DNA from 3 places in the Neobacillus camarae genome. Region 1 is predicted to be linked to each of the others. Evidence: riboswitches for the same ligand, from Rfam matches in the RefSeq annotation. Region 1 holds a riboswitch; each other region holds the start of a gene.

Region 1 (4,257 bases):
TGATGACTTTATGGTCGATTTTCCGTTCTCCGCTCATGTTTGGCGGTGAACTCCGTGACAATGATGAATGGACATTATCTTTGTTAACCCATAAAGAGGTGTTAGAAGTAAACCAACATAGTCATGATAATCGGCTTGTCTTTCGCAAGGGTGATCATGTGGCATGGACAGCGAAGAGCCAAGAGGATCATACCTTTTTAGCATTATTTAATGTAGGTGAGGAAACGGCCACACTCCATGTTCCACTAGAGCAGCTCCAACTTTTCTCCGGAAAAAAAGTGAGAGATTTGTGGAAACAAGAGGAAATGGGCGAGGTAGAAGATGTGGTGGAGCAAACGTTGCCGCCACACGGCGCTGTGCTATTGAAACTGTATGATTAACAGGATATTTTTTTTACTAAGTTACTAGGCTTATCTATCAGAATAGGAGAGGAAGAATCAACATGTCTGCGACGAAAGCAAAAATGATTTTAGAAAAAGATTTCAAAATCTCGGAGATTGATAACCGTATTTATGGTTCCTTCATTGAACATCTAGGCCGTGCCGTATATGGCGGCATTTATGAGCCGGGGCATCCCCAGGCTGATGAAAATGGCTTCCGGCAGGATGTCATGGAAATGGTCAAGGAACTTCAGGTGCCGTTGATCCGTTACCCTGGCGGCAACTTTGTATCCGGTTACAACTGGGAAGACGGAGTCGGCCCGGTGGAAAACCGCCCGCGCCGTTTGGAACTGGCCTGGCGCACGATTGAAACCAATGAAATTGGCACGAATGAGTTTATGAAATGGGCCAAGCTGGTTAATGCGGATGTGAATATGGCGGTAAACCTTGGAACCCGCGGCATTGATGCGGCCAGAAATCTTGTTGAGTACTGTAATCATCCGGGAGGCTCGTATTATAGTGATCTGCGTATTTCACACGGGGTAAAAGAGCCTCATGGGATCAAGACTTGGTGTCTGGGCAATGAAATGGATGGGCCATGGCAGATTGGCCACAAGAATGCGGTCGAGTATGGACGGATTGCCCAAGAAGCCGCAAAAGTCATGAAGTGGGTCGACCCGACGATTGAGCTGGTTGCCTGCGGAAGCTCAAGCCGGACGATGAATACATTTGCAGATTGGGAAGCCACTGTGCTGGACCATACGTACAATCATGTAGAGTACATATCGCTTCACCAGTATTACGGGAATCGTGAAAATGATATCGCCAACTATCTGGCCCGTTCCCTTGAAATGGATGATTTTATTCGTTCCGTGATTGCGATTGCTGACTATATCAAAGCGAAGAAGCGCGGCAAAAAGAATATTAATCTCGCATTTGATGAATGGAATGTTTGGTATCACAGCCATGAGTCGGACAAGAAGATTGAACCTTGGAGCATCGCCCCTCCACAGCTTGAAGATATTTATACTTTTGAAGACGCCTTATTGGTGGGCTGCATGCTGATTACCCTGTTGAAGCATGCGGACCGGGTGAAGATTGCCTGCCTCGCCCAATTAGTGAACGTCATTGCCCCGATTATGACAGAAAATAACGGAGTCGCATGGAAGCAGACGATTTTTTATCCCTACATGCATGCTTCTGTTTATGGCAGGGGTGTTGCCTTGAATCCGATTATCTCCAGCCCGAAATATGACAGCAAAGATTTCACCGATGTTCCGTACCTGGAGTCCACTGCTGTTTATAATGAGGAACAGGAACAGCTGACCATCTTTGCTGTGAACCGCCACTTGCAAGAAGGTTTAGAGTTAGATGTGGATATCCGCAATTTTGAGGGATATGAAGTCATGGAACATATCGTTCTTGAAAATGCCGACATAAAGTTAACCAACTCAGCCAAAGGAACACCTGTCGCGCCACATTCCAATGGGAATGCCAAGTTGGAAGATGGCAAGGTTTCGGCTGTGCTTCCTAAGTTGTCCTGGAATGTCATTCGCTTGGCAAAAAGGAAATAGAATGACAGGGGGCAGTTCGAAAAAAGGGCCTTAGAAAAGAAAGCTAATAGCTTAGTATTTGAGCTGTTAGCTTCTTTTCTAATTAATTATCATGGACCTCCCTATTTCCCCTAAAGGTCCATTTTCCTTCGGCACGGTCATTAGAGACCCATCCTAAATCCCTTGATGACCCTTTTTGCTTTGGTACGGTCAATAGGGTTAAGTGGCAAAAAATCATGAAAACCATAGATACTTAGAGTATAGAAATATTTGATTGACAATTTGGTGAATTTGAACTATTATCGCATTATAATAATTAACAAGTTGAATGTACATTTTTCTTCTTATCCAGAGAGGTGGAGGGACTGGCCCTTTGAAGCCTCGGCAGCAGGTTCTTATGAATACTGTGCCAATTCCATCAAGCACATCGCTTGAAAGATGAGAAGAGGGTTAAAGAACTCTCTTCTTAGGAGGAGAGTTTTTTATTTAAATAAAAATCCAACTTAAATGATAGGAAAACTAGAGTATTAGAACAATAGAGGAGAGAATATAAATGAAATATGGTTTTTGGTTACCGATTTTTGGAGGCTGGCTGCGAAATGTGGAAGACGAAAATATGCCGCCCACCTTTGAATATGCGAAAAACGTCATTCAATCAGCTGAAAAATGGGGATACTCGACAACTCTAATAGCTGAATTATATCTAAATGATATTAAAGGACCGGAACATGATTCTCTTGAAGCTTGGTCCACAGCGGCCGCGCTGGCAGCAGTGACGGAAAAAATTGAAATTATGACGGCAATTCGCCCTGGTTTTCATAACCCCGCTGTTGCCGCAAAAATGGCCGCCAATATTGATCAAATTTCCAACGGCCGTTTTACGCTAAACGTGGTTTCAGCTTGGTGGGCTGAAGAAGCGCGCCAATATGGCGGCATTTTTACGGAACATGATGAGCGATATGCTCGTACCGAAGAGTTTATCGATGTTCTTAAAGGGTTATGGACAGAAGAAACGTTCAATTACACTGGTCAATTTTACGATTTACAAAACACGAAGCTTGCACCGAAACCTGTGCAACGGCCTAACCCGATTCTTTATGCAGGCGGTGAAAGTGAAAAAGGCAAGCAAACCATTGCCGAAAAATGTGATGCCTATGTGATGCACGGTGGAACCGTTGAAGAGATTGATCGAAAAATCACCGATATGAAGGCACGCCGTGAACAAACTGACAATGACCCATTTCGTTCTTTCGGAATGGCCGCTTATGTGATTTGCCGCGATACTGAAGAAGAGGCTCTGGCAGAGCTTGAAAAAATTACGACGGTGAAGGATTCTAGCGGATATGCTGGCTTTAAAGATTTCACGACCAAATCACATTTAGAACAACAAATCCAATTGCAGGATTATTCAGTTTCCAATCGTGGCCTCCGTCCGAATTTAGTAGGAACTCCAGAACAAGTAGCTGAAAGAATTTTACAATACGAGGAAACTGGCTTAGACTTATTGTTATTACAGTTTTCACCACAACTAGAGGAAATGGAACGCTTTGCCAAGCAGGTTATGCCATTAGTGGAACAAAAACGTAGTTTAATAAAGAACTAGGAAGGGGCTGTAAAAATGAGCAAGGTATATGTGATACATGAAAATAGTGAGTGGACCGTCCATTTAACCAAAAGGTTAGAGGAACTGGGTGTTCCTTATGAAGAATGGCATTTAGACGAAGGAACGTTAGATTTATCATCAGAACCACCAGAAGGGATCTTCTATAGCCGGATGAGTGCTTCTTCTCATACACGCGACCATCGTTTTGCAGCGGAATTTACTGGGCAGGTATTGGCTTGGCTTGAAGCGCATGGCCGTACGGTGTTAAATGGAACGAGCGCTCTAAAGCTGGAAGTGAGTAAGGTTTTACAATATTTAGAGTTAAACAAGTATGGAGTTAAGACTCCAAAAACGATTGCGGCGGTTGGAAAACAAAACATTATTAAGGCGGCTGAAAGCTTTGCAGGACAGCCGTTCATTACGAAGCATAACCGTGCCGGAAAAGGCTTAGGTGTTCAATTATTCCAAAGTATCGATGCTTTAAAAGCGTATGTGGAAGGTCCGACTTTCGAAGAACCTGTCGATGGCATTACGCTTATTCAAGAATACATCCAATCTCCTGAAAGTTACATCACTCGTTGTGAGTTTGTAGGCGGAAACTTTGTTTATGCTGTTAAGGTAGATACTTCGGAAGGATTTGAACTTTGCCCAGCGGACGCCTGCCAAATTGGCGACCTGTTCTGCCCGGTAGGAGAAAAAGTCGAAGAGAAGCCTAAGTTCC
Region 2 (4,257 bases), 730 kb from region 1:
CAAAGGCCTTTGCAGCTGGGGAGTCAAGAAAGTGTTATCCACAAAGGTTAGGGCTCCAACTTCCTTGGCTATTTCGCTGATGGCCCTGATATCAGTCACCTTTAGTAACGGATTGGACGGTGTCTCTACATAAAACGCTTTTGTATTTGGCTGAATGGCCTGTCTGACTTGTTCAAGGTCGGTCATATCGACAAACGTATGCTCAATACCGAAGCGGGTCAATACTTGTGTCACCATGCGGAAGGTTCCGCCGTAGACATCCTCGGTAATTACAATATGGTCACCGGATGAAAGCAGGAGGAAAGCAGTAGAAATGGCTGCCATACCTGATGCAAAAGCAAAGCCTCTCACTCCGCCCTCCAATTCAGCAATAACATCTTCCAGTGCTTCCCTTGTCGGATTTAAACTGCGTGCATAATCATATTTACCAAAACTATCAACATCGAACTGATGGAAAGTCGACGCGTGTTGGATGGGTACGCTGACGGCACCAGTTGTTGGATCGATTTTATGCTGGTTGTGCAAAAGTTTGGTTTCAAAACTGTAATCTTGGGAAGCCATTATGCTATCACTCCTTCTGTCAATATGGATAAAGCCTGTTTAAGGTCGCCAATTAAATCTTCTGCATCCTCAATGCCGACAGAGAACCGTAACAAGCGGTTATCGACACCTGAAGCAATTCGTTTTTCTTCCGGGATATCGGCATGGGTTTGCGTAGCCGGATAAGTGATAAAGCTTTCTGTTCCTCCAAGACTTTCAGCAAACGTAATCAGCTCGATACTTTGTAAAAATGGGTCTACCCAAGTCTCTTCTTTAAGCCGGAAGGAAAGCATTCCGCCTTGCCCAGGGTAGAGGACATCTGCAATGGCTTCATGACTTCCAAGGTATGCGGCGATGGCTTTTGCATTTTTCTCATGTTGTTTCATTCTAAGCGACAATGTTTTCATGCCGCGCATGAGCAGCCAAGAGTCAAATGGGCTTAACACGGCTCCTGCGCCATTATGATGGAACGCTAAAGCTTCACATAATTCCTTTCCTTTAGCCACCACAAGCCCGGCCAAAACATCATTATGGCCGCCCAAGTATTTGGTGGCACTGTGGATGACAATGTCTGCACCAAGCAGAATTGGCTGCTGCAGGACTGGAGTGTAGAACGTGTTATCAACAATCAGCAAGATGCCGTGCTGATTGGCAATTTGTGAAATCGCAGCAATATCAGCCTGCTGCATTAAAGGATTGGTAGGTGTCTCAAGAAAAATCGCTTTGGTATTTTCGTTAATTTTCTTTTCCACTTCTTCGGGGCTGCAAGTATTCACATAATGGCTGGTTAAGCCCCATTTTTTAAAGCCTTGCTCCAGCAGTCGGTAGGTTCCGCCGTATAAATCTTCACTGACAATCCATTCGTCGCCTGATTGGAATAAAGACAGGATGGTAAGGATGGCGGCCATGCCGGAACTGCAGGCAAATCCTTGGTCGCCGCCTTCAAGGTCAGCAATCGTTTTTTCAAGAAGCTGGCGTGTCGGATTTCCTGTCCGGATATAATCAAATCCGGATGACTGCCCAATTCCCTCATGCCGATAGGCAGTAGAGAAGTATACTGGCGGATTCACGGTTCCTGTTGTTGTTTCACTGCGGTTGCCGATTTGAGCAAGTTTGGTTTCAATTTTGTACATGACGCACACTCCTTGGAAAGTATCAATAAGTATTTTTAATGAAAGCGAGGCTTTAACGAGATAGGGTGTTAAAGCTTTACTCAATAAAAAAAGTCTTCTTATAAGAAGAAGACTTTTGAAATCACAGCAATTGTCATTCTTCTTATCTTGCAAACCACCAAGTAATTTGCAGGACTTAGCACCTTTTCAATGAAAATGCCATTGAAGGTTGCTGAGGTGTCATCGGGCCCTTCCCTCAACCTCTCTTGATAAGAATATCATATTTATTAGATTATTTGGATAAAATTACTACAAGGAGCGTGTTGTGTCAATCCATTTCTTTCAATAGGACTAAGTTGTTATTGGTTTTTTTCCCAGATTTTGAATTTAATATAATTGATATATTCTCTAAAATCTTCTTTGTTAATTCCATCTACAATCGCCTGTTCGATAATTCCTTTCCATTCTCTATCCAAGAGCTCTTTATCTTGCATGTCTGTTTGAGGTTCTACCCCTTCAATTCCAGTCAGCAAATACTCAATTGATACATCCAAGGGTTTGGCAACCTTCATTAAAAAGTGAATCGACGGATTTTTATTTAAGTTCCGTTCAATATAACTTAGGTAGGACTTTGAAACGTTAGCAAGGGTTGCCAATTCAGTAATAGAGAACCCCTTATGTTCTCGTAATCTTTTTATTCGTTCTCCGATCATATTCTTCTCCTCATTTTACATTATTTTGTTATCCTTAGCTTTTTTATGTGCTCACGAAAAACCTTCATATTGAAATGCCATTTACAGTGTGCTGAGAAATTTTCACCAGAGGAAATGATGATTTATGTACATTTTATAAGTTAAATACAGATAGCCTAATGGTATTATATATGATTAAAGGTTCTTTTTAAAGAACGAAAAAATGAGGAATATAAACCAAATTGAAGTATTGGGTAAAAAGAGTAGGAAAAATAACCTAAAATAAGGAAATTTAAATTTGTTTTTTGGAGAAAAAGATTTATAATGTTCTTCATATAGAATAAAAATATGCTATAAAAAGAATAACAAAACAATTTAGTTCTTTATAAAGAATAAGCCCAATAAATTATGATATATCGTTAATAAGAAAATGAACCTGACTGTATAGGTCTAATCAGGTAAATCAAGTTGGTGATGTCTACTTACCGCTATCAATGTAGGCACTCGGTCATGCTGTGGGTTTAAAAGCCTTAGACGCCAGTCGTCGAAAGTGTGATGTGAGGAGGGGTTAAATGCCCCACAATTAAAGATTTTGATTAGAAGTTCTTATATGGACTCGGGACTCTTAATCAAAGTCCTTAATTTTTTTGATTTAAACATAATGTAATTTTAAATTTAGGGAGGAAAAATATGACTTATCGTCAGAGACTTTCAGTATTTTTTATAGCCGATTCAGTAATTGTTTTGACTGCAATATTTTTCAGCTCTTTCTTAGTAAATGCTTCTATTTATGTTTTTACAATGCCTATCATCGTCACATCTTTCACCATTTTAATTAGCCACCATCTTTTTTCAATTAATCTAAAACTTTATAAAAAAGCATGGGAATATGCAAGCATTGGAGAGTTAGTCATTATTTTCAAAGTGGTAACAGGCTCGATTATTGTGGCTGCAGTTTTACAGAAAGTGTACCTAGGTGAAATCTTCTTTAGACTTTTGGCGGACACTTGGTTACTTCATATGTCACTTATTGGTGGATCTCGATTTTTCTGGAGGATGTACCGTAATACTTATATACAAGAAAAGAATGATAAGAAGCGAACCATCGTGGTTGGTGCCGGTTCAGCAGGGACCATGCTGGTTAGGCAGCTGTTAAAAAACCGGGACGCTGAGCTTTTGCCGGTGGGGTTTATTGATGATGATATCCACAAACAGAAACTAGAAATATTGGGAATTCCGGTGGTGGGGGGAGTCCATTCGATTGCCGGGGTTGTTCAATCCATGAATATCGATAATATTGTCATCGCAATTCCATCATTAAGTAAGAAAGAATTGAATTATATTTTCCAAGAATGTGCCAAGACATCGGCCAAAACGCAAATTCTTCCAATGCTGGAAGACTTGGTTACCGGAAGAATTTCAGTTAGTCAGTTCCGTGACGTTCAAGTAGAGGATTTATTGGGCAGAGACCCCATTGATTTGGATATTGCTTCTATTTCCAATTATCTATCAGGTAAGTCCGTCCTTGTGACCGGTGCCGGGGGGTCAATTGGTTCGGAAATTTGCCGTCAAATTGCCCAGTTTCATCCGAAAAAGCTGATCCTTCTAGGCCACGGTGAAAACAGTATTTATTCAATAGAAATGGAACTAAAAACAAGTCTCAAAGGAGCGTCTACCCAATTCATTACTGAGATTGCTGACGTTCAAGATGCACAAAAAATGGATTCAATCATGCGTACCCATCTTCCTGATGTTGTATATCATGCTGCAGCACATAAACATGTTCCGCTTATGGAACGAAATCCTGAAGAAGCAGTAAAAAATAACGTAATTGGGACCATGAATGTGGCTAATGCTGCAAGTTGGAATGGGGTTAAAATCTTCGTTATGATTTCGACTGATAAGGCGGTGAA
Region 3 (4,257 bases), on a different contig from region 1:
CAGAAATAAATTAAACCTGTCCTCATTTTTCTGTTGGGTGGTGATTTTTGTGATGATGGCCATTTCCTTCACCTCTCCCCCTTACTTTACCATATTCCCGGTTTTGTATTTAACTTTTCTGTTTTGGACAAATAAAATTTATTAGTATGATTCATAGCAAATTAGGAAAAAATGTCAGCAGGTGCACTTTGTACCAATTTATCTCTAAATGGCGAAAGGAATGAATCGGAATGGGAGATCGAAAAAAGGATAAAAACCGTGGAAAGTATTCATTAACAAGCACTCAAGAGGTATTATACCAGCGTGAATTTAAAATGGCCGACCGTGCTGGCGGTTTCACCGACCGAAAAACGAAGCTATAAAATTATTCCATTAATAACCCCTGTTCATTTGTTCATCCTAGTAATGGGAGCCTTTACGGCTTTCAAACCGACAAGTGAAAGGGGTTTTTACAATGGGCCGTTCACACGGACACAAAACTCGCGATAAAAATAAGGCATCTTTGCCACAGGTGCCAAAAGATATGAAATATGATGGATATGATGTGGAATTTTCAAGAGAGTTGGCTGATCAAGAGGATATGGAAGCACAAGCACGGGCCGACGCAGCCAACCAGCGTGCCGCCAATAGAAGAAACGACTAAGAAAAACGCAGGCGTCCTGGTCTGCGCCATTTTTTCAAAAGGCTCTGTGAAACGATATTGTTGTTTTTTACCCTGTTTATGGGAGCGGATAAGTTCAGACTCCTGCGGGAGTACTGGGCTGGGGAGACCCCGCAGGCGGCTTCCTTCCAGCGCCGAGGAGGCTCTCCGGCACGCCCGCGGGTTCCCTGAGCGCCTGGAGCGGAAATCAACAGCCATATATAAAAGAAACTTAAAAAAAGAGAAGCAGGGGATTCCTGCTTCTTTCAAAGTAACTATATAAAAGGGGGGATATATTTCAGCGAGTTCCAAAGAGAGGTTAATCCAAAATAAATTGTTAGAACTCGTTAAAATCAAATTACATGAACGATGTGAAGTTTTCACTATCGTTTCTATACTCAGACTATACTCCCCCATCCGTTTTAAAACAACCAATTTCACAGTTTTTTAACATATTTATATTGGAAATGTGAAGAGTATGTGAACTCCAGTTCACTGGACATAAAAAAGAAAGAAGCGGTTGCTCCTTTCTTATCCACTACATGACAGCTGTCGTTTCCAGTTTGATAGCTTCCCATTCGACATCCCCTAAAATCGCGTAATAGCGAACTGCAGGGTATTGTCTGGCCCATTGTGCCACTTCAGATTTTGTTGCTTTTACAATAGTGATACCAGTAAGTTCCAAATCATTCCAAACGATATTTAACTGGGACGTTGCCGGTCTAACACCATGAATAAACCAATACTTACTTGGTTCTCCCTTTTCTTGCTGCTCTGTTTCCACTTGCTTTCGTAAAGAATGCGCAGCCGCATGATATTGATTCACATATACCAAATCCTCTATGACCGCACTGGCTGTCGGGAACATTCCTGCCCCCGGCCCCTGCAAAGTAATCCTTCCGACAATATCCGAGTGGACATTGACTGCATTTTCTACCCCTTCTACATGGTAGAAGGGATGCTCATTTCCGACCAGGGCAGGTTTAACCGAGGCTTGAATCTTGTCGCCAAGTTTGGTGATACTGGCCACGTGTTTAAATCTTAGCCCCAATTGATCTGCCACCTCTATAAGTTCGCTATTTATATGGGTTATCCCCTCACGCTCCACATCCTGCCAAATAGGTTCGGAACCGAAGGCAATCCGGCTGAGGATCATGGTTTTATAAAAAGCATCAAATCCTTCGACATCATTTGTGGGGTCCGCCTCTGCATAACCCTTTTCTTGAGCCAAAAGAAGGCTTTGGGCAAATGACTGCTTTTTTTCACGCATTTCAGTCAAAATAAAATTAGAAGTTCCATTTAGAATCCCGTGTATTTCGGAAACTCGGTTAATTTTGAGAAGCTGCCTTAACGTTTGGATGACTGGAATTCCTCCCGCTACAGTTGCTTCAAAACCAACTTGAACATGATGACTGCCGGCCAGTTTAATTAATTCTTTACCATAATGGGCAAACATTTCTTTATTTGCCGTAATAATGTGACAGCCTCTTTGGATGGCACGTTTTAAATATGTATAGGATGGTTCCTGGCCGACAATTGCCTCGATGACCACATCCAGCTTTGGCAGGCGAATGATTTCTTCAAAATCAGTGGTGACTAGGACTCCGTCTCCTATTGTTCTGGCCTTTGCCGTATTTTTTATTAAAATGGCGGCAACTTCCACTTTCTTTCCCAACACATCGGTCAATTCAGCTTCATGTGATTGAATTGTCCGATAGACGCCTTCTCCAACCGTGCCAAAACCGAGAATTGCCACTTTGATTCCAGTCATTTTTAGACCACCCTTCATAAAATTTCTTATTATAAAAAGAAAAACCCTCTTGATAAGAAGAGGGTGAGTTCCTCCTCTTATCTGCCAGATTGACTACAATCTGCAGGAATTAGCACCTTTTCAAGATACACCTTGAAGGTTGCCGGGCTTCATCGGGCCATGTCCCTCCGCCACTCTGGATAAGAGATAAATTTATTTGCAATTTAATAAAATTCGAAATATATAGAAGTAATATTAACTGAATTTTCCCTCCAAGTCAATATTCTATCCTATAGCGGCAGTAAATCAATTGTTTCCTTTTCTGCTGCTTTTTCAACCATATCCAGCCATTCCTGCGGCTTATTTGGCAGCACAGAGTAATAAACGGTGAGGAAATCTTTCACCAGAGATGCAGGCAGTGCTTCGGTTTGATCTAAAATTGGCATGAAACACAAATCCAATCCCGATACCGCTTCACCATTATTTTCCCAGGATGGATGGACATATTCCAAATCCAGCCTTTTATATCCCAAATGTGACAGTACTTCGCGGCGTACATAGGGATCCATTACTCTAACGCCGCCAAATTCATGATTGGACGCGCGATATGGATCGTAGATTTCGGCAAACATACCAAATAACTCATTTCCATTGGCATGGGCAAGTTCCTGTAAGTCTCTCATACGGTTTTCGGCGAGGAACCGTCCAAGACTCAAGCCTTGCTTACTAATAATAGTAAAGTCGGTCATCGCAATGTTCCAATCAGGATAATAGCGGTATTCGGTAGCCCCGACCACTTGGTCATCGTGGATGGCCACAAACACCCGGATTCCTGGATCTTCTAACGGCTCTTTCCATAAATCGTACTTCAGCACTTCCTCCGATGGAAAAATTTTGCCCATTAAATCATGCAGCTTTCTAAAATTGGGATCTTCAATAGTGGTTATCCTCTTATATTCCATGAGCTGGCGCCCTCCCTTATATATTATTTAAATGGATTTTCCCATTGCATAAGCACGGCATTATTGCACGATTCTTCATCATCCAGATAGTTGTTCACAATCCCTAATGGGACGCGGCCGCATCGCAAAAGAAACGTAATGACCGGATCCTTTAATTGCCCTTTCACAACTGCTTCGAGGTAGTCCTGCGGTGTCATTTGATTTTTATGTTTATGATAGCCGGGCATCCGGCCGCCCCCAAGCAAACGCTCATACCCCTTTTCTATGATGACGTGGTACATCGCTTCCATCATCAGCTTGCCAAGCCCTAGTTTCCGGTATTTTGGCCTGACACTTATATCAACAATATACAGGGTATTGCCGTTGGGATGATGGTTTCTTATATAACCGTTATCCGTGATTTCGGCCCAAGTATGTTCCATATGGTTCGGATTAAAATCAACACAGAGACCTGTTAAGGACCCAGCTAATTCCCCTTCAATTTCGATACAGAGTGCTCCTTCAGGAAAAAGCGTCACATGATTAGTCAATTGCTCCTTATTCCACCACAATTCGGCTGGAAATGGCGGAGGAAAGCATTCTGATTGGATTTCAATCAGCTGTTCAAAGTCTTCATTGGTGTAGTTACGAATGATGGCAGCCTTAGGCTGGTCGTGTTCAAACACGTAAAACTGGCTTCGGTACATTCCGATTCTCCTCCGGTCCGTTATTTTTCCCAATCGACATATAAGTCGGTTCTACGGTCCCGCCAAGTGGTAACCGAGCCGCGCTCACGGACTTCGTATAACAGTTCTAAATCCAGATCTGCTGTTACGACCATATCATTGTTAATTTCCCCTTCGACCAAGATACCGCGCGGCGGAAATGGGATATCGTTCGGTGTAATAATGGCAGCCTGGCCAAAA

What was found. Region 1 has a riboswitch for S-adenosylmethionine ahead of ACY8D0_RS10915 (LLM class flavin-dependent oxidoreductase). Riboswitches for the same ligand answer to the same signal wherever they lie in the genome.
Region 2: another riboswitch for S-adenosylmethionine. It lies ahead of ACY8D0_RS14315 (methionine biosynthesis PLP-dependent protein); the one in region 1 lies ahead of ACY8D0_RS10915 (LLM class flavin-dependent oxidoreductase).
Region 3: another riboswitch for S-adenosylmethionine. It lies ahead of ACY8D0_RS01890 (homoserine dehydrogenase); the one in region 1 lies ahead of ACY8D0_RS10915 (LLM class flavin-dependent oxidoreductase).

Annotation. Positions count from the first base shown of each region.
Region 1 is NZ_JBUCKX010000002.1:665,781-670,037, forward strand. It holds gene ACY8D0_RS10905 (glycoside hydrolase family 27 protein) at 1-380, shown strand, start outside; gene arfA (arabinosylfuranosidase ArfA) at 443-1,954, shown strand; SAM riboswitch class I at 2,275-2,378, shown strand; gene ACY8D0_RS10915 (LLM class flavin-dependent oxidoreductase) at 2,487-3,536, shown strand; gene ACY8D0_RS10920 (ATP-grasp domain-containing protein) at 3,552-4,257, shown strand, end outside.
Region 2 is NZ_JBUCKX010000002.1:1,399,477-1,403,733, forward strand. It holds gene metC (cystathionine beta-lyase) at 1-561, opposite strand, end outside; gene ACY8D0_RS14315 (methionine biosynthesis PLP-dependent protein) at 561-1,673, opposite strand; SAM riboswitch class I at 1,813-1,928, opposite strand; gene ACY8D0_RS14320 (helix-turn-helix domain-containing protein) at 2,012-2,365, opposite strand; gene ACY8D0_RS14325 (polysaccharide biosynthesis protein) at 3,035-4,257, shown strand, end outside.
Region 3 is NZ_JBUCKX010000001.1:413,729-417,985, reverse strand. It holds gene recX (recombination regulator RecX) at 1-63, opposite strand, end outside; gene ACY8D0_RS01900 (YfhE family protein) at 231-362, shown strand; gene ACY8D0_RS01895 (YfhD family protein) at 455-643, shown strand; gene ACY8D0_RS01890 (homoserine dehydrogenase) at 1,179-2,411, opposite strand; SAM riboswitch class I at 2,486-2,597, opposite strand; gene ACY8D0_RS01885 (GNAT family N-acetyltransferase) at 2,681-3,352, opposite strand; gene ACY8D0_RS01880 (GNAT family N-acetyltransferase) at 3,376-4,038, opposite strand; gene ACY8D0_RS01875 (carbon-nitrogen hydrolase family protein) at 4,059-4,257, opposite strand, start outside.